Regions from separate parts of the Phyllobacterium sp. 22552 genome, predicted to be linked through region 4. Evidence: riboswitches for the same ligand, from Rfam matches in the RefSeq annotation. Region 4 holds a riboswitch; each other region holds the start of a gene.

Region 1 (5,008 bases), on a different contig from region 4:
AACCTTATGATTTACAGCGCAGGCGTGGAGCGCTTCCAACCCGTAAGGCCAATAGCTTTCGCCGCCGATAATCCTGACAACGATAAGTTTGGAATATTGGGCTGTCCGCTCGATATAGGCATCGACGGACATGGGATGCGCAAGCGCCATCATATTTGCCAAGCGTAACGACAAGCCATTGCCAGCTTGCCGTTGGGCCATACCAAGGCTCGCAAGTTCTGTATCGGCAGCAGAAAGAAACAGCACATCTCCCGGCGTCTGGCCGAGATCAATTGCCTCGGTGCCTTCAGCAATCGTTCCTTTTTGGGCCAGCAGAAGATGCATTCAATTTCCGATCAGGCTGCAGCAGCATTAACAGCTGATGTAATGGCTGCTGAATCAATATCGTGCAGGCCAATAACAACGAGTCTTGTCTGGCGTTCTTCGCCCGGATTCCAGCTACGATCAAAATAATGCTCGATGCGTGATCCGACGGCTTGAATGACCAGGCGCATAGGCTTGCCGGGTACATCAACGAAACCTTTGAGCCGCAGGACATCATGATCGACGATCACATGCTTCAACTTCTCAACAAATGATTTGGGCTCTGCAACCGGCCCAAGCCCAACGACAAAGCTTTCAAATTCATCGTGATCATGCTCTTCTCCTGCCTCATGTTCCATCTCGTGATGGGACTTGCGGTTCGCAATATCCTCTTCGGTGCCAATACCAAGTCCAAGTAGGAGTTGATTGCTAAGCTTGCCAAAGCTAGCCGAAACCATGTTAAGTGAACGCGATGAGCGGCTCTGCACGTCACTCTTGACCCCGGCAAGTTGAGCTTCGTCAATAAGATCGGTCTTGTTCAGAACAATAAGATCGGCGGCGCGAATTTGATCCTCGAACAGCTCTTCCAGCGGGCTATCGTGATCAAGTGACTCGTCCTGCTCGCGCTGAGCGTCAACCTTATCGTGATCATCTGCAAAACGGCCCTCCGACACGGCGGCAGCATCAATAACGGTAACAACGCCATCAACGGTTACCTGTGTCTTGATTTCGGGCCAGTTAAAAGCTGCAACCAGCGGCTGTGGAAGAGCAAGACCGGACGTTTCAATGACAATATGATCAAAGCGATCAGGTCGATCCAGAAGCTTGGTCATGGTGGGAATGAAATCATCAGCCACGGTGCAGCAAATGCAGCCATTGTTAAGTTCGATCATATCTTCGTCGCGGCACGCTTCGATACCGCAGCCTTTGAGCAAATTCCCGTCAACGCCAAGATCACCAAATTCGTTGATGATCAGCGCGATGCGCTTGCCATTGGCATTTTCGAGCAGATTTCGGATCATGGTAGTCTTGCCCGAACCGAGAAAGCCAGTGATGACCGTTGCCGGAATCTTGTGACCCTGCATTTTGTTATCCCTTCATTTTGAGCGGCAGCCCTGCTGCCACGAAATAGACTTTTGCCGCAGCGGCAGCCACGGCTTGATGCAATCGGCCTGCGTGATCACGAAATTCACGTGCCATGCGATTTTCCGGTACTATTCCAAGACCAACCTCATTGGAAACCAGAACAATGGCACCCGCGAGATGGCTCAGTGTGTTTATCAGACGTGCAATTTCGGCGTCGATATCACGTTCGGCCATCATTAAATTGGTCAGCCACAGTGTAAGGCAATCGACCAGGATTGCCTTTTCGACACCAGCAAGACTTTCCAGTTTTCCAGCCAGATCAATTGGTTCTTCAACTGTAATCCATCGGGATCCGCGCCGCGCTCTATGATGCCCAATTCGCTCGGACATTTCATCATCCCACGCTCTGCCGGTGGCAAGATAAATAGCATCCCACCCGGATGATTCGATCAGACCTTCGGCAAAGGACGATTTGCCGGAACGCGCGCCTCCAAGAATAAAGGTAATTTCGCGTTCCAGCGGTTGCATTACTGCTCAAGCTCCGATGAAGCATAATTCTGAATTGCCCAGCCCAGTGCAGTACCAAGTACAACCCAGAAGAAGAGATTGGTTGCCAGTGCTGAGACGGCAAACTCTGAGGCAAGTGTCGGAGGCACCGCTGATGTCAGATCTTCTGCTTCCGGTGCACCATAAATATGGGGAGCGACAATCAATACAACACCAAGAAGCTTAGCCCAAGTCTGCTCACGCAGTACGATCAGATAGACGCCGCCCGCCGTCAGAATGACAGTTATCAGCCACCAGGTCTGCCGCATGGCCAGATCCGCTGCAGGCATAGCAGGCAATTCAGGGGCAAGGCTGAACGCCGGTGCAAAATTGAAGATGAAAAACCCTGCAAGCCCCCAATAGATTCCGTTCTGAAGGGTAATGCGACGACCGAGGAAAAGCGCCGCAGCACCAGTGATCAACGCAAAGCCTGCTCCAGCCACCAGATTGATCAACAACGTATTACCGAGACGACCAAATGGCAGTTCGGGACCCGCCTCTTCCGCATGTTCGTGCGGAGTAACCGCCGCAGATTCGCTCGCAGAGGCAGGCGTATCGTGAGAATGACCGCCGCCGCCCGCACTTTCATATTCTTCCGCATGCAATATCAGCGGTACATTTTTTACATACATGGCCGGTGTTAGAATTATTCCGGCAAACAGACCGGCTATGATTGTAGCCAGCAAATATTTGACCAACATGGAGTCCACTCCCCAATTCCAAAAGCGAGACGCCGGGCACCTGCAAAGGTCCCGGACCAAACAACCATCATTATTTCAATGCTTAAGGGTCGATAGCTGAATCAACATTTCAGCTATCAAAGACTCAATGGCAAGGAAATCCATATGAATGGCGGGTGTCGTGTGCTGTGTCATGCAGCGTTTCAGAATGTGAAAGACCGACGCCATAAATAATAAACACGCCGAGAAGCAATGACACAACAGCCGTCGTCAGACGCGATGCGAGTGGGAGAGAAATCGTATTAGAAGTACGAACAGTAGCCATAACAACCTCCGTGCAGGGCCAGAAGGGAAAATCCCCCTCGGTTTTGGGCACTATTACCCTGTGATTGGCAGGTCTCCTGGCTCGCGGGTCGCAAGATAAATGCCGCCTTCCCGGTTTCCCAGTGACTGCCGTCCGCTTTCGCGTTCAGCATGGCATATATCCTAACCGCTCTACAGTCGCGGGGTCGGCTGCGGTGGGATCGCCCTAATGGGTACGACCGTCGCATTCCCTTTTGATCCCTGGCCTTTGGCCAATGCGGGAACCAATCATCTGCTGAACGTTATTCACCAAGCGCTCTAAAAGTCAAACGAATCTGCGACACCTTGATCGCTGCCGACGCCGTCAGACACGTTTAAGCGCAAACAATGCCTCGATATCCAGAACTGACTCCAATTGCGCTGCAATGGAGTCGAGCGCCGCATCTACACCAGCGTGATAATCGAGAACGCCAGCAGATATTCCCATGGACTTTAAAAGTGCTGCCCGGAATGCGTCCGCGTTGAAAAGCCCGTGCATATAGGTACCGAATACTTTGCCGTCAGCGGATATTGCACCATCCGCTATGCCATCAATATTCACGGCTGGCCGGATGCAATCGGGGCCAGTCGTTCGACCAAGGTGAATCTCATAGCCCTTCAACGGTATGTCAAACTGCAATGAACGGGCTTGGACATTGCGCACGGTCTTCTCCGGCTCCATAACTGTATCGATATCGAGATAACCAAGACCTCTAATTTCCCTGATATTTCCTTCAATCCCTTGGGGATCAGATACTGTTTTACCCAGCATCTGGAAGCCGCCACAAATGCCGATAATATGACCACCTCTGCGTCTGTGCTGATCAAGATCGTGGTCCCAGCCATTTTCACGGAACCGTTGAAGGTCACCAATGGTGGATTTGGAGCCCGGAATAATGACCAAACCTGCATCTGCAGGGATTCGCTCGCCACTTTTGATCATGACGACCTCGACTTGCGGTTCAGCTATTAGCGGATCGAAATCATCAAAATTGGCAATGCGATCAAGCACTGGAACGGCAATTTTCAACGCCCGCCCATCACCTTTGACCAGCCGTTCCAATACAACCGAGTCTTCCGCCGGAAGACGGGAGGCATCTTTCAACCAAGGGACAACCCCGAAGGACGGCCAGCCCGTAAATTGTGTGATAGATTTCAAACCGTCATCGAAAAGCGAAATGTCGCCACGAAACTTGTTGATCAGATAACCGGAAATCATATCCCGATCTTCAGGCGAAAGAATTGCGTGCGTGCCGACAATCGACGCTATCACCCCGCCTCGATCAATATCGCCAACCAGAACCACAGGCACATTGGCTTTGACGGCAAAGCCCATATTGGCGATGTCCCCTGATCGCAGATTGATTTCTGCGGGCGATCCAGCTCCTTCAACGATGACTATGTCCGCATCGGCACGAACGATATCCCACGACTCCATAACCGCATTCAGCAATCCCGCCTTGTATTGCTGATAATCCTTGCCCTTCGCCTGTCCCCAAACTTTACCCTGGACAATGATTTGGCTGCCCGTTTCTGACTGAGGCTTCAGCAATACCGGATTCATGTGAACCGACGAGGGCACGCCACAAGCCAGCGCTTGCAACCATTGCGCCCGGCCAATCTCACCACCATCATCGCTAACAGCAGCATTGTTCGACATGTTTTGCGGCTTGAATGGAAAAACCCTCAAACCGCGATTGCGCGCCAGACGGCACAATCCCGCCACCAAAACGGATTTGCCAACGTCAGAGCCAGTTCCTTGCAACATGATTGCGTGTGTCATGGGCTTTGAGTAGCGGATATGTCTTTCTCTTCCTAGTCCCATGCAAGCCGTTGCGCGCTTACGCGCATCCGATAGAGTGACCGGTAGCAATATTCGGGAGGAACTATAATGGATGCAGTCGTTGATGCGGCGGCCGGTCAATTTGAACTCAATGATGATCAACTGGCAATTCAGGATATGGCACGCGCTTTTGCGGCTGATCGGGTAGCACCGAAGGCACTCGCTTGGGACCGCGACAAGCATTTTCCCGCCGATGTCATTCGCGAGA
Region 2 (5,008 bases), on a different contig from region 4:
GGCTGTCATCATTACCCTTTTCGATAGAAGGCACCGACGAGATATGGCTCATGTCCGAGACGGCGCTCAGCGCCCTGATGGCCGTTTCGATGGTTTTGCCAAAATCCATTGAATCCATTGCGGCGGCAATATTCAGCGAGCCGAGATTACAGGAGATATCCTTGCCCATATCGCTATAGGACAGATCGGCATTGTATTCGCTCGCCTCGCTGACCTGAAGGATTTCCGAGCACAGATTGCTCATGGTGATGCGCCCTGCAATCGGGTTGGCGCGATTCACTGTGTCCTCGAACATGATGTAGGGATAGCCGCTTTCGAACTGGATTTCGGCCAAGACCTGAAAGAAGTCGCGAGCCTTGATTTTCTTTTTGCGGATACGCGAATCTGCGACCATTTCACGGTACTTTTCTGTCACCGAAATTTCCGTAAAGGCCACGCCGTAGACCCGCTCTACGTCATAGGGAGAGAACAGATACATATCCTCATTGTTCTTCGCCAATTCGAAAGTAATATCCGGCACGACAACGCCGAGCGACAGCGTCTTGATACGGATTTTCTCATCCGCATTTTCGCGCTTGGTATCGAGGAAACGCATTATGTCGGGATGATGTGCGTTCAGATAGACCGCACCTGCCCCCTGTCTTGCACCAAGCTGGTTGGCATAGGAAAAACTATCCTCCAAAAGCTTCATGACTGGAATGATGCCGGATGACTGATTTTCAATCTGCTTTATCGGCGCGCCCGCTTCACGGATATTGGTGAGCGATAATGCAACGCCGCCCCCGCGTTTGGAGAGCTGCAGGGCCGAGTTGATACCCCTCGCGATTGATTCCATATTGTCTTCAATTCGGAGCAGAAAGCAGGACACCAGCTCGCCGCGCTGTTTCTTTCCAGCATTGAGAAAGGTGGGAGTTGCAGGCTGGAAACGCCCGGAAATGATCTCGTCAACCATATCCCGCGCCAGGGTTTCACTTCCTTGCGCCAGCGTCAGCGCCACCATGCAGATGCGGTCCTCGTAACGCTCAAGATAGCGTTTTCCGTCAAAGGTCTTCAGCGTGTAGCTGGTGTAATACTTGAATGCGCCAAGAAATGTTGGAAACCTAAATTTCTTCGCATAGGCATGGTTGAACAGATCGCGCATGAAATTGAAGGAATATTGATCAAGCACCGCGCGCTCATAATAGCCTTCGGTTACCAGGTAATCGAGCTTCTCGCGCAAATTGTGAAAGAACACCGTATTCTGGTTCACATGCTGCAGAAAATACTGCTTCGCCGCCATACGATCCTGATCGAACTGGATGTTGCCCTCCTCATCATAAAGGTTCAGCATCGCGTTCAGCGCGTGGTAATCCAGCACTGGTTCGTTGGCTTTCACTGGTCGTTCGAGCGTGAGCGCGTCCAAAATCGTTCCAATCCATGTTTGACGTTTACGACATCCTGCTCCGTGCCGATCAGCTCGAACCTGTAAAGGTAAGGCACCTGGCATTTGGCAGAGATGATGTCGCCGGCAATCCCGAAGGTCGCTCCGAAGTTACTGTTACCCGCGGAAATCACGCCGCGGAGATTTAAACGGTTTTCCGCCTGGTTGAGGAAGCGGATCACCTGTTTTGGAACGGCACCCTTGCCGCCATCGCCGCTATAAGTTGGCACGATCAAAATATAGGGTGCGTTGATCTTCAGCTCTTCATGAGAACCGATCGGTATCCGTTGTGAGGTGAAGCCCAGCTTGGAAACAAAACGGTGGGTATTCTCCGACCTGCTCGAAAAATAGACGATCCCACTCATGACACCCATCCCTGTCAGGCAAGGGTGCTAATCATATCCGGGCGAAAACCGGCCCAGTGTTTTTCGCCGGCGACAACCACAGGTACCTGGCGGTAGCCGAGACTTTGAACAAGTTCGAGAGCATCCTGATCGTTGGAAATATCAATAACGTCATACTCCATACCCTGCCGGTCAAGAGCTCGGGTCGTAGCGGTGCACTGGACACAGGCCGGCTTGCTGTAAACGACAATATTCATGACTTCCTCATTTGATTTTTGGTCGTGAGAACATGGTCTGGCAGCTCTGATTGCTGCCAGCTAGTTTGGTTTAAAACTGTATGACTTACTCAAGTGCCGCCCGATTTACGGCGGGTCGCCCACAATCAATGCGCTGGATAGGTTTCTCATGCACTTCACCCTGTTGCTCGCTCGTGGAGGGGCAGGGAAGCGTTTTACACGGAAAATCCTCGTGCATTGGCGCGACCGCTCCGGCACCCCGCCGGTGGACTCATCAGATCAAGGCAGGTCTCCTGGCTCGCAGATCAACGCACTTATTCTTGCCTTCCCGGGGCCTAGAGCCCCAGTGACAGTATCGAACAGGTGCTAGCCGCTTACAGTTGCGGGGGCAGCTCCGGCATCACAGTACCTTAAAGGCACCACTCACCGTATTCCCGTCTTAGCTTCCCACTCTCACGAATCGGAAGAACCTTGAACACTATATATAGTAGTGGATGTTAAAAATCCGTCAACAGCTAGATCAAACCAAAATTGAAACTATGCACAGCTGCCAATCAATTTGGCGCTGCGCACGAAATGGAATGAGTGAGGAAGGGACTACACGTCCTGATTGTCGGTCTGACGATTCAAGCTGAGGGCTATAAGCGTGCACACAGCACCGGAGAGCAGATAGCCGCCCGCAGCTATCAGGCCGAAATGGCTAGATAGCAGCAGCGCGACCAGCGGTGCGAAACCCGCCCCGAACAACCATGCCATATCGCTGGTCAATGCCGAGCCGGTATAGCGGAACTTCTTTGAGAAGCGCGAGGCCACTGAGCCGGATGACTGGCCGAAGGACAGACCAAGCAAAATAAATCCAAGGATCATGAAGATCAGTTCGCCGATGTCGCCGCCATCAAGCAATTGAGGAGCAAACCCACTGAACACGGCAATGGCTATGGCGGTGCCGCCCAGCAAATTCCGGCGTCCGACGCGGTCGGCAATCGTGCCCGACGCAAACACGGTAATGACGCCCACAGCCGCTCCGAATGCTTCAATCAAAAGAAAGCGGGCCGGGCCCTGATCCGTAAACAGGAAGACCCAAGACAGTGGAAATACCGTTACCATATGAAAGAGCGCAAAACTCGCAAGCGGTGCAAAAGCACCAATGACCACGTGGCGACCTTCATGCTGTAATGTGTTGGCCACCGTCGTTGGCTGCAGTTCTCTGCTTTCATATAATTTTGCATATTGCGGCGTAACAACCATTCGCAACCGTGCAAACAGCGCCACCACATTAATAGCGAAAGCAACGAAAAACGGATAGCGCCAGCCCCAGCCCAGGAAGTCTTCTGCGGAAAGATTGGCAACGAAAAATGCGAACAGCCCCGCCGCAACCATAAGCCCCAAGGGAGCACCGAGTTGCGGTATCATCGCATACCAGCCACGGCGTTGCTTGGGTGCATTGAGCGCCAGAAGCGATGCGAGGCCATCCCACTCACCGCCCAGCGCAAGCCCCTGTCCTATCCGGAACAGTGCCAAAAGCGCTGCAGATGCCCAACCGACTTGGGCATAACCGGGTAGGAACGCCACCGCAACGGTCGAGCTACCAAGCAGGAACAGGGCAATCGTCAATTTTACGCCACGGCCATAAGTGCGATCGATCTGCATGAAGATAACCGTGCCAATCGGCCGCGCAAGAAAGGCCAGCGCAAAAATACCGAACGAATAGATCGTGCCCGTCAGAGCATCAACATAGGGGAACACCAGTTTCGGAAAGACCAGCACGGAGGCAATAGCATAGACGAAGAAGTCAAAGAATTCGGACGTTCTGCCGATAATCACGCCGATGGCAATCTCGCCAACGTTAACGTCGTCATGTCGCGAGTGAAGGCGCGTTGCGTCCTGCTCAAGCGTTGTCGAAGATGCCGCTCCTGTTTTAGCGCTCATTGCCCGGTGCGCTCCTCGATCAAATATTGAAACCGTTCAGGTTTGCTCGTTTGCGGTCACTGCTAGCGTATCCTTTATCATTGTGACACACTACGGGAGGATTGGGCAAATTGTCCAATGTCGCTCTGACTATGGTGCAGCTAGTGATGGCGCAACTAGGCGCTGTTTCCATTGACAGGAAGTCTCTTGAACCGTTTTTTTGCCATCGCCCTGCTTCCACTGCTTGCATTGCTTAGCGCGTGCAATGCTGTTGTCATGAGCCCGTCAGGCGACGTCGCCGTGCAACAGCGCGACCTGATCATTATTTCTACCGTCCTCATGCTTGTCATTATCATTCCCGTGATGGTGCTCACCGTGTTCTTTGCCTGGAAATACCGGCAGTCAAACACGGATGCGCCTTATGACCCGGAATGGGATCACTCCACCCAGCTGGAATTGATCATCTGGGCGGCGCCGCTGCTGATCATCATCTGCCTTGGCGCGGTTACCTGGATGGCGACACATTTGCTCGATCCCTATCGTCCGCTTGGACGCATTTCCCCCGGCAAAGCAGTTTCCGAAACGGTCAAGCCATTGCAGGTCGAAGTGGTCGCGCTGGATTGGAAGTGGCTCTTTATCTATCCGGAATATGGTATCGCCAGCGTCAATGAAATGGCCGCTCCCGTCGATCGGCCCATCGCTTTCCGGCTGACCTCCTCGGCGGTGATGAACTCGTTTTATATTCCTGCGCTAGCCGGGCAGATCTACACTATGCCCGGCATGCAGACGAAGCTGAGCGCCGTCATCAATCACCCCGGCGAATATGAGGGCTTTTCGGCCAATTACAGTGGCGCCGGTTTTTCCGGTATGCGCTTCGCTTTTCACGGCCTGCCGGATGAGGGTTTTGAAAAATGGATTGCCGACGTCAAGTCAAAAGGTACCACTCTTGATCGGATGACCTATCTGCAACTGGAACAGCCCAGCGAAAAAGTACCGGTACAGCATTATGCAAGTGTTGATCCGGAACTGTTCAGCGCAGTCCTCAACCGATGTGTGGAACGCGGCAAGATGTGCATGAGCGAGATGGATGAAATCGATGC
Region 3 (5,008 bases), on a different contig from region 4:
ACCGGACGCATTGCACGATTTCCACACCGCCTCCTCGCGGCATATTCAGAGGATCGCGCTTTACAGCTTGAGTGTCATCCCTGGCAGGCAAAGCGAATGCAGGATTTGTCGCAATATTGAGACACATGAAAGTCTCAGTTCAAGCCAAGCCGTTTAAGCTTGCGATGCAGGGTAGCTCTGCTCATGCCCATCATGTTCGCGGCAATGGAAACATTGCCATCTGCTTTTCGCAGAACTCGCTGGATCACGCTGCGTTCGGCGGCTGCAAATCCTCGTTCCGCATCGGTATCCTGCCCGAGCAGATTCGCCGCAGGTAATGGGCTGCTCAGGCTTTCGTCAGTCAGCCCGAGAAGTGCACGCGCCGAACGCGATGCGCCAACCACAAGATCGTCTTCGTCCACTGCAATTAATGCGTTCAAAGCCCGGTCATGGCCGCGTTCGCTACCCTGTGCCATGACGATGCGCGCTTTGGGAAAGGCCAATCGGAAATTTTCCGCTTCCACCCGCCGGGCGGCATCCACCACAGCCATGGCAATGAGTTTGACAAAGCCCTCGGTCAGATCGGAACGTGCCGACGATACGTCAATCGCTGCCATCAGCCGCCCGCGATGATCGAAAATCGGTGCCACAGTACAAGAAAGCGCTGTGTTGCGACTGCGGAAATGCTGGTCGCGGTGGATCGTCAGGGCACGTTGTTCAGCCAGCGCTGTGCCAATGCCATTGGTGCCCTCGCACTCTTCGCTCCAGACTGCTCCCGTCCAAAGTCCCGCCTTGCAAAAGGTGGCATCATCGCCCTCATAGCCCCGGCGATCGACTGGAACACCATTCTTGTCCGCTAAAAGGACGCAACATCCCGCACCACCCACCGCCGAATAAAGCCGGTCGAGTGCGATTTCTGCGGTTTCTATGAGAGATCCCAGCTCTTCACGCGCTTCACGCAATTCCTGATCGGTCAGCATGTTTGGCGGCGTGCCCTCATCAGGCTTCAAGCCGTAGAGACGCATTGAACGCCCCCACGATGCAACAACCGCTGACTGCGCAGCAGCGTCACCTGTCACGGCAGATTGGATATGCTCGGCATGTAAGCCGTCATCCTGCGTTCCCATGGTCCTCCTCCGAAGTCCATGTACAGGGTGACGCCTGTTCTCGCCTACGTCAAGTCACCTATTGATGGCGGCAACCGGGGCTGCTCTACCGCCGCGATTTAAGGGCGTAGGTCCAAAACGCCCCCGGTTATAATCGCAGCTATTCTCCAATCTCGTCATATGACCTTTTCAGCAAATATGTATCCATGATCCAGCCCTTTTGCGCGCGCGCAACATTTCGCAACCGCTCAATATCGTCAACGACATCGCGCAGCTTGCCGGACATGAGAATCTCGTCTTCCGTTCCTATGTAAGCACCCCAATAAATATCGACATCTTCATCAATTGCCTTGAACGCGCCCTCGCCATCGAGCATCACAATCACGCTTTCCGAATTGTTCGGAAAACCTTCGGCAAGCTTGCGCCCTGTGGTTATCGTAATGGACTCGCCGATTCGATTGAGCACAACCTTATGCTTTGCCGTGAGCGCCTGAATGCTGCTAATGCCGGGAATGACATCATAGTCCAGTTCGAAATTGCCCTTTGCGTTAAGTCTGTCGAGAATGCGGATCGTGCTGTCATAAAGCGATGGATCACCCCATACGAGGAAAGCACCACACTCATCATCGCCAAGCTCCTCCATAAGCAGGTGCGCATAGGTCGCTTCCATTTTGTCGTGCCAATCCGTGACACTTGTTCGATAGGTCGAGGACGGTTTCTCGCGCAGCGGCGTTTCAAAATCCACCATGCGGTAGTCTGGGGCGGTGATGAACCGCTCGCAAATTTCCCGACGGATCCGGGACAGCTGCTCTTTCTCAGCTCCCTTATCGGGAATGAAAAACACATCGACCTGATTGAGCGCATTGACTGCCTGTATGGTCACGTAGTCTGGGTTGCCCGCGCCAATTCCGATGATGAGCAATTTGCGTTTCACTGGGGCACACGCGAGGCCGACGATAGTTCCGGCCTTTGACTCTCTTCGATCAAAGCACAGAACAGTTCGTGGAGGCGTTTTGCCCCCGCATGTTTTCCGGCAAAGGCCTCAAGCTTTATAATCTCCTGACTTGCAGCTGCAACGATATTGGTGCCGCGAGGCCGGGAAAGCAGCCAGGCAAAAAACACGTCTTCCGGCACAGTTGCCGCGTTGACCGATTGTGGGTTGTTATATTGATTTGTACTGGCGCCGAGTATCATGCTTAACCCCGATTGTTGGGAACAAGGGTCAAGCGCGAAGATTGCAGATAGTCAGCCTGCGGCAAACCATTGCAAGCGACACACCGGGACACCCCGCCCGTGGACGTTCATCATGTTTCGGCAGGTCTCCTGGCTCACAGGTCAGTATTACTGTCTGGCCTTCCCGGGAAATCCCAGTGACCTTTTGCCTGAACGAATTCAAGCGACAGCAACTCGCTGTTTACAGTTGCGGGGGCAGCGCCGGCATTGGTGAATATCACTTCACCGGCTTCCCTCTTAGCTCCCGGCTTTGCAGCACGGGAGAACCGGAACACTCTTATAAGAACCCAGCCCACCTATTGAGGTCAACAGGGCAGGCGTAAATTTATCGGGGGGAAACCGGTAAACGGCTGAATGCGGCGCATCACCAATAGAAAATGGCGCAGGCTGGTGCCCGCGCCATTCCAAACTATTCAAACAAGATCAAGCGGCGAGAACTTCTTCCGCATCTTCCGGCACTTCAGAAATTGTCCGCAGGATTTGCGACGCGATCTGGTAGGGGTCGCCCTGCGAATTCGGACGGCGATCTTCAAGATAACCGCGATAGCCATTGTTTACAAAGCTGTGCGGAACGCGGATTGATGCACCGCGATCAGCAATGCCGTAGCTGAACTGGTGGATCGACTGGGTTTCATGCTTGCCGGTAAGGCGCATATGATTGTCCGGTCCATATACGGCGATATGGGCAGCGCAATTCTGCTCAAATGCCGCCATGACCTTTTCGAAGTAATCCTTGCCGCCGACTTCACGCATATAGGTGGTGGAGAAGTTGGCATGCATGCCCGAACCATTCCAATCAGTATCGCCGAGCGGCTTGCAATGATATTCGATATCGATGCCGTATTTTTCAGTCAGGCGCTGCAGGAGATAGCGTGCAATCCAGACCTCATCGGCAGCCTTCTTGGAACCTTTTCCGAAAATCTGGAATTCCCACTGGCCTTTTGCCACTTCAGCATTGATGCCTTCATGGTTGATGCCGGCATTCAGGCAGATATCGAGATGCTCTTCGACGATCTTGCGGGCGATATCGCCAACATTGCTGTAGCCAACGCCTGTATAATATGGGCCCTGCGGCGCAGGAAAACCTGTCTCAGGGAAGCCGAGCGGGCGGCCGTTCTTGTAGAAGAAATATTCTTGTTCGAAGCCGAACCATGCGCCGTCATCATCAAGAACAGTTGCGCGGGTGTTGGAAGGATGCGGTGTCTTGCCATCGGGCATCATGACTTCGCACATGACGAGAACGCCATTCTTGCGTTCACTGTCCGGATAAAGAGAAACAGGCTTCAATACGCAATCCGAGCTTTTGCCCTCTGCCTGCATTGTCGAGCTTCCATCGAAGCCCCAAAGCGGCAATTGTTCCAGCGTCGGAAATACGTCGAATTCCTTGATCAGCGTCTTACCGCGAAGATTTGGCGAAGGGACATAACCGTCGAGCCAGATATATTCGAGTTTATATTTTGCCATTCCGTTTCTCTCATATTTTATTGTGCAGACCGGTTGCGAGGCCTGCATCGTGGAGCGCAGTTCGCAGATAGAATTGACAATGCAAACAGCGTGCCAATTCGCTCAGCCGGATCGCAAAAATTTGAAAAACATATTAGCCGGATATTTTTAGCGGTGCTTTTTGCAGTTTGAAGCTGCCATTGCTATGCTGACGGCTCAGAAAAACCGCTTTTACCAATCGCCACGTTGATACATTTTTAGGCAGGTGCGGAATTTCTAGGCATGATAAGGCGCAAATTCTGTCGCGAGCTTGGAACCAATAACTCACTTCCGGATTAACGATCTGGAATGAACGAAATGGAGAGTATTATGGAAAGTGCCGGAATCGGGTGGATCGCAGCAATCATCATTGGTGGCGTTGCGGGCTGGCTTGCAGAGATGTTCATGAAGAGCAACATGGGCGTCATCATGAACATCATACTCGGGATCGTGGGCGCGATAATCGCCAACGCAATCCTTTCCATGGTCGGCGTCGTCCTTACAGGCTGGCTGGGCTATTTGATTGCTGGCTTTATTGGCGCCTGTATTCTTATCGCTGTTGCCCGCATGTTCAAACGAACAGCCTGATTTGATTAATGAGAAACGGCAGCGAGTATAGCCTCGCTGCGAATTTCCTCGGTCAATTGAAGCCGTATCCGGGCAAACTCGGGTGCGGCTTTAACCGTGTAATGGCGCGGATGTCCCAGCGGTACCGGCGTGATCGACTTGATACGGCCCGGCCGCGCTGACATCGTAACCACGCGTGACGCCAGAAAAATCGCTTCTTCAATATCGTGCGTGACAAAGATAACTGTCTTTTGTTCCCGCTCCCAAATACTGAGCAGCAGTTCCTGCATCAAGCCTCGCGTCTGGTTATCCAGCGCTCCGAAAGGCTCATCCAGAAGTAGTATTTTCGGATCATTCGCCAAGGCGCGGGCAATTGCCGTGCGCTGCTGCATGCCACCGGACAATTGCTTTGGCCAATGGTTTTCAAATCCTTTAAGTCCCACCTTGTCGATGTAAGAGGCGACAATTTCAGCTTTTTCCTTTGCGCCGACGCCGCGTTCTGTCAGGCCGAAACCAATATTCTGTTCGATCGTCAGCCATGGAAACAGCGTATAGGACTGGAACACGACACCGCGATCTGCGCCTGGACCTTTCACCTCTTTGCCATCAAGCGTGACCGTGCCCGTGGTCGGCCGGTCAAG
Region 4 (5,008 bases):
CTCGGTTGTTGCCACGCATTCGCGCCAATTCGAAGCCGGATGGATATTTACTTCAATCACGCCAGGGTCGGGAGCAACGCGTATCACGCTGATGCGCGGGTCCTGCGGTGGTCCGTAACCTTCGATATGAACCGGCAAGCCGAGTTTGGCGGCAGCAGCTTCCGCCGCCCCGACAAGTTCAAGATAGTCCTCAAGCGCCTCAACCGGCGGCATGAACACGCTCAACCGGCCATCGCGCGGTTCAACCGAAATGGCTGTACGCACCGCGCCGCCAATCTCTCCCAGTTCCTGCTCCACACGCTCTTGGGCATTGCCTTCGGCGGCGGTGAACGAAGCAACCGCTTGCGGCTCGTCTCTCACATCAATGCCGGTTAATGCCGGCGAATCCGGCAAAGGACCCCGCTCTACGGAAGGGTCAACCGGCACGATGAAGGGAAACTCGGAAGGCGGCACATGTGGCAGAGCGCCCAGCGGCAGGCGGTAACCGACAGGAGAGTCGCCCGGAACCAGAAAGAGCTTGCCGCGCCGCGTAGTCCATTTTTCACTGCGCCAGCGCGGACCTTGCGCAGCCTGGCTGTTCCAGCGCTGTACCGGCAATACAAATCCTGTTGGCTCTGTCAGTCCCCGTTCGAAAACACGCGCCATGCGGCTGCGCTCTTCCGGATCTTTCAGCATGGAGTTTGAGGGGTCAACATTCTCCGGCAAATTGCCTTCCTTGACGATCCACTCTGCGGGGTCCTCATAGGCGGCGGCAACCATATCGTCTTCAACGCCCAATTCGCCAGCCATCTCCACCAGCAGTTTGCCCGCATCTTCCGGTTTGACATCCGCCTTGCTGTTTTCCGCGGCGATAAGATCAGGATTGACCCAGATGGGCTGGCCGTCTTTTCGCCAATAGAGTGAGAACGTCCAGCGCGGCAGGCTCTCCCCCGGATACCATTTTCCCTGCCCGTAATGCAGAAATCCGCCCGGCGCGAAACGATCACGCAAGCGCCGGATCAGCTTGTCAGCTTTTTCCCGCTTGGTTGGGCCAACGGCATCGGTGTTCCATTCGCCGGATTCAAAATCGTCAATTGAAACGAATGTCGGCTCGCCGCCCATGGTCAGGCGAACATCCCGTTCCTTGAGCAGCGCATCGACTTTGTTGCCAAGCGCATCGAGCGCGTCCCACGATTCATCGGAAAATGGCTTGGTAATGCGTGGATGCTCCGAGACGCGCGTTACCCGCATGTCAAAACCGAATTCGACATTGGCCGGTTCAGCCATGCCTGAAATCGGTGCAGCGTTGCGATAATGAGGTGTTGCGGCCAGCGGGACATGACTTTCGCCAGTCAGCAACCCCGATGTCGGATCAAGGCCAATCCAACCGGCACCCGGCAAGTAGACCTCGCACCAGGCATGTAGATCAGTAAAATCCGTCGTTGTCCCGGCAGGCCCATCGAGCGCCACCAGATCGGGCTTTAACTGGATGAGGTAGCCGGAAACAAAACGCGCCGCCAGGCCGAGATGACGCAAGGTCTGGACGAGAAGCCAGCTGGTATCACGGCACGAACCTGTACGGACATTCAACGTGGTTTCCGGCTCTTGGACACCGGTTTCCATGCGGATAACATAACCAATCTCGCGCTGGATGCGTGCATTAAGGTCCACGACGAAATTGACTGTATTGGTGCTTGAGCGATCAATCGTTGCCAGAAAATCCGACAGAAGCGGCCCAATCGGCTCCGGCTTCATATATATGGAAAGATCGTCGCGTATATCTTCAGGGTAAGCGAAGGGCCAGATTTCTCCGGCAGGTTCGACGAAGAAATCAAACGGATTATAGACGGTCATATCGGCAATGAGATCGACTTCGATCTTGAGCTCCGTGACGGGCTCAGGAAAGACAAAACGGGCCAGAAAATTACCGTAAGGGTCCTGCTGCAAATTGACGAAATGGTTGGACGGACTGACCTTCAACGAGTGACTCAGCACTTTGGTTCTCGAGTGCGGAGCTGGTTGAAGGCGGATGATCTGCGGCCCGAGCATGATGGGGCGATCATATTTATAGTGAGTCAGATGATAGACTGCTGCGTGAATTGCCATGTCGCCCCAAAATTCAATAAAACATCGATGTCGCCAAAGGCTACATGCGAAGCCTAGCCTACTCCATCGGCTTGTTCACGCTTAAAAAACTTATTCTGCCATTTATTTTAGCACGTACTGAATCTGCACCTTAAACGGGCTGGCAAAATGGACGACACAACCAAATCCAAGAGAGGGGGTAATATAATTTGCATTAGGCTTGCTGCGTGGTTCGACGGGGCTCACCATGAGGGAGGTTATTATTTGCAGGAAGTTACTTCCTGCAAGGTTATCGACCAATGTGCAATCAAACCACATTCCTCATGGTGAGCCCCGTCGAACCACGCAGAAACTCAATGCCAACAAAGGGTAGCTGCTGATTATCACCCTGGAATTGAAAAAGACCCGGACGAGCTGGACACTCACTATCCGGATCTCCATTCATTAAACCAGAAAACGGGAGGTGGGCGAAAGCCTCCCTCTCACTCCTGAGGGAAACATAGCATTCTTCTATTTTTTCCAAGTGCTATCTCTTTTACCCCATTTCATTTTCACTTCGGTTCAACTACTAATCATCGTGATGGTTTCTCCGGCTAGACAATGCTGGAGATGAAAAGGGAACACGGTGAGGCGTACCCAAAAGGGACCGAAACCGTGGCTGCCCCCGCAACTGTAAGCGGTGAGCGACGCCTGATGATGCCACTGATCGCAAGATCGGGAAGGTAAGGCTTTGCCAAGACCCGTGAGCCAGGAGACCTGCCATCATAATTGAAATTCGAACCGGACGGGGTGTGCCGGGAGCGATGCGATGACCTCTGTCCGCATTAGCGGCACCCGAATGCTTTGAATAGCTTCCGGTTCATCGTCTGCGTTCTCTGTCCTCCCCTTGAAAGTTGGCAGGTATGAACGTTTCGCGCATCGTCACTTCGACCCAGCATCATATTATCTACCCTCTCAAACAATCGGCATTGACGATTGTTATAACATTACGCTATCTCCTACCCATGTCGAAGTCCTCAGAATATTTCCACGGCATGGGAGCGCGCCCGTGAGCCATATACAGCTTGATGCAACAGCCGTGAGCTATAAAACCGGAACCCATACTTTGGTTGATGCTGCGTCGGTCGGCATAAGATGTGGCGCAAGGCTCGCTATTATCGGGCCGAATGGCGCTGGAAAATCCACCTTGCTGCGCATGCTGGCCGGGCTGCTGCCACCGACGTCCGGCGGAATAAGCTTCAACGGCAAAATTATCGGTACAATGTCGCCGCTTGAGCGGGCCCGGCAATTTGCCTTTGTCGGCCAGGCCGATGCCCCCGATCAACAGCTTCTTGTCGAGGATTATGTATCTCTTGGCCGCATTCCCCATCTGGGCGTCTTCACACGCACGGTCGACCGGGAAATCGTCGAAGATTCCATGGAGCGCGCGCGGATCAGCCATTTCCGCCGTCGTGCATTGGGTTCATTGTCAGGCGGCGAACGGCAGCGCATGCAATTGGCGCGCGCCCTCGCCCAGCAACCGGCCATCCTGTTTCTTGATGAACCGACCAATCACCTCGATCCAAAGGCGCGCAGCGAACTGCTCCTGCTCGTTGCCGGACTTAATGTCACGACCATTGCCGTTCTGCATGATTTGCCGCTTGTTGCGCCCTTTGCAACCCATGTAGCAGTCATGCACAGCGCTCAGCTTGTAGCGTCAGGCACGCCCGACGAAACGCTGACCCCGCGCATCGTCAGCGATGTATTTGACCTTGATGTGCTGCGCCTCAGGCACCCATCTCGCCAGCGCGACCTTATGGTGTTTGAAGCACCCGAACCGATCCATGACGCCCATTCTCATTCACGGAGCATTTGATGAAAAAATCCCTTTTTGCCCTCGCATTTACTCTTCTGTCTGCGCCTGCCTTTGCTTTCCCTGTAACCGTCGATAGTTGCGGCAAACCTTTGACCTTCGACGCCGCTCCCAAGCGCGTTGTCGTCAATGATATTAACATGAGCGAAATGGCTTTCGCGCTTGGCCTGCAATCTTCAATGGTTGGCGTGACCGGAATCACCGGCTGGTACAAGCTCGATGATGCCTTCATCAAGCAGCAGGGTTCCATTCCGGAACTTGCACCAAAAAATCCGACACTCGAGAATATTATCGCCGTGCAGCCTGATTTCTTCTTTGCTGGATGGAATTACGGCATGCGCATCGGCGGCGAAGTTACCCCCGATACACTTGCGCCCTATGGAATCAAAACCCTCGAACTGACCGAGAGCTGCGTCCATCTCGATAAAAACCGCCCTGCCGCTTCCATGGAGCTTCTCTATGGCGACATCGAAAAGCTGGGCAAAATTTTCGACAAGGAAGCAGAAGCTGAAAAACTGATTTCCGGCTGGAAGACCCAATTGGCACAGATCAAAAAGAAGGTCGGCACCAACAGCGGTACCCGCGTGTTCCTTTATGATTCCGGTGAAGACAAACCATTCACCGCTGGAAAGTTCGCCATCCCTTCAGCGATGATCAGCGAAGCTGGCGGCGTCAACATCATGGATGACCTGGAATCCAGCTGGGCCACCACCTCTTGGGAAACTGTTGCATCGCGCAATCCGCAGTTTCTCGTACTGCTCGATTATCAGGATGATGTTGGATATAAGAAGCTTCTCGATTTCCTGAAGAGCCATCCGGCCATGAAGGAAACCGATGCAGTAAAGAATGAGCGCTTTGTCCCCCTTCGTTATGCGGAACTTACGCCGGGTCCTGCGAATATCGAAGCCATCGAAAAGATTGCCAAGGCAATGCATCCGGAAGCATTCTGAGTGCATTTTCCGGCGGGAACAAAACTGACTTTAGCGGTAAGCACGGTGCTGGTCATCGTGCTTGGGCTCCTTTCCATTGCCTATGGCTCAACATTTATCGCGCTTGGCGACGTGTTGAATGCCTTGGCGCATTTTGCAGGGC

What was found. Region 4 has a riboswitch for cobalamin ahead of ACTJI9_RS06670 (ABC transporter ATP-binding protein). Riboswitches for the same ligand answer to the same signal wherever they lie in the genome.
Region 1: another riboswitch for cobalamin. It lies ahead of ACTJI9_RS02835 (CbtB domain-containing protein); the one in region 4 lies ahead of ACTJI9_RS06670 (ABC transporter ATP-binding protein).
Region 2: another riboswitch for cobalamin. It lies ahead of nrdH (glutaredoxin-like protein NrdH); the one in region 4 lies ahead of ACTJI9_RS06670 (ABC transporter ATP-binding protein).
Region 3: another riboswitch for cobalamin. It lies ahead of ACTJI9_RS20110 (hypothetical protein); the one in region 4 lies ahead of ACTJI9_RS06670 (ABC transporter ATP-binding protein).

What each region holds. Positions count from the first base shown of each region.
Region 1 is NZ_JBQENG010000001.1:567,518-572,525, reverse strand. It holds gene cobN (cobaltochelatase subunit CobN) at 1-324, opposite strand, end outside; gene cobW (cobalamin biosynthesis protein CobW) at 336-1,388, opposite strand; gene cobU (bifunctional adenosylcobinamide kinase/adenosylcobinamide-phosphate guanylyltransferase) at 1,393-1,917, opposite strand; gene ACTJI9_RS02840 (CbtA family protein) at 1,917-2,636, opposite strand; gene ACTJI9_RS02835 (CbtB domain-containing protein) at 2,761-2,940, opposite strand; cobalamin riboswitch at 2,990-3,222, opposite strand; gene ACTJI9_RS02830 (cobyric acid synthase) at 3,283-4,740, opposite strand; gene ACTJI9_RS02825 (isobutyryl-CoA dehydrogenase) at 4,849-5,008, shown strand, end outside.
Region 2 is NZ_JBQENG010000007.1:224,929-229,936, reverse strand. It holds gene nrdE (class 1b ribonucleoside-diphosphate reductase subunit alpha) at 1-1,402, opposite strand, end outside; gene nrdI (class Ib ribonucleoside-diphosphate reductase assembly flavoprotein NrdI) at 1,372-1,785, opposite strand; gene nrdH (glutaredoxin-like protein NrdH) at 1,800-2,021, opposite strand; cobalamin riboswitch at 2,267-2,489, opposite strand; gene ACTJI9_RS17465 (MFS transporter) at 2,598-3,929, opposite strand; gene cyoA (ubiquinol oxidase subunit II) at 4,116-5,008, shown strand, end outside.
Region 3 is NZ_JBQENG010000009.1:106,844-111,851, forward strand. It holds gene ACTJI9_RS20100 (sigma-54-dependent Fis family transcriptional regulator) at 135-1,106, opposite strand; gene cobF (precorrin-6A synthase (deacetylating)) at 1,246-2,019, opposite strand; gene ACTJI9_RS20110 (hypothetical protein) at 2,016-2,279, opposite strand; cobalamin riboswitch at 2,382-2,604, opposite strand; gene ACTJI9_RS20115 (glutamine synthetase beta-grasp domain-containing protein) at 2,742-3,782, opposite strand; gene ACTJI9_RS20120 (GlsB/YeaQ/YmgE family stress response membrane protein) at 4,131-4,388, shown strand; gene ACTJI9_RS20125 (ABC transporter ATP-binding protein) at 4,394-5,008, opposite strand, start outside.
Region 4 is NZ_JBQENG010000002.1:507,408-512,415, forward strand. It holds gene ACTJI9_RS06665 (DUF2126 domain-containing protein) at 1-2,085, opposite strand, end outside; cobalamin riboswitch at 2,629-2,842, shown strand; gene ACTJI9_RS06670 (ABC transporter ATP-binding protein) at 3,113-3,919, shown strand; gene ACTJI9_RS06675 (ABC transporter substrate-binding protein) at 3,919-4,866, shown strand; gene ACTJI9_RS06680 (FecCD family ABC transporter permease) at 4,867-5,008, shown strand, end outside.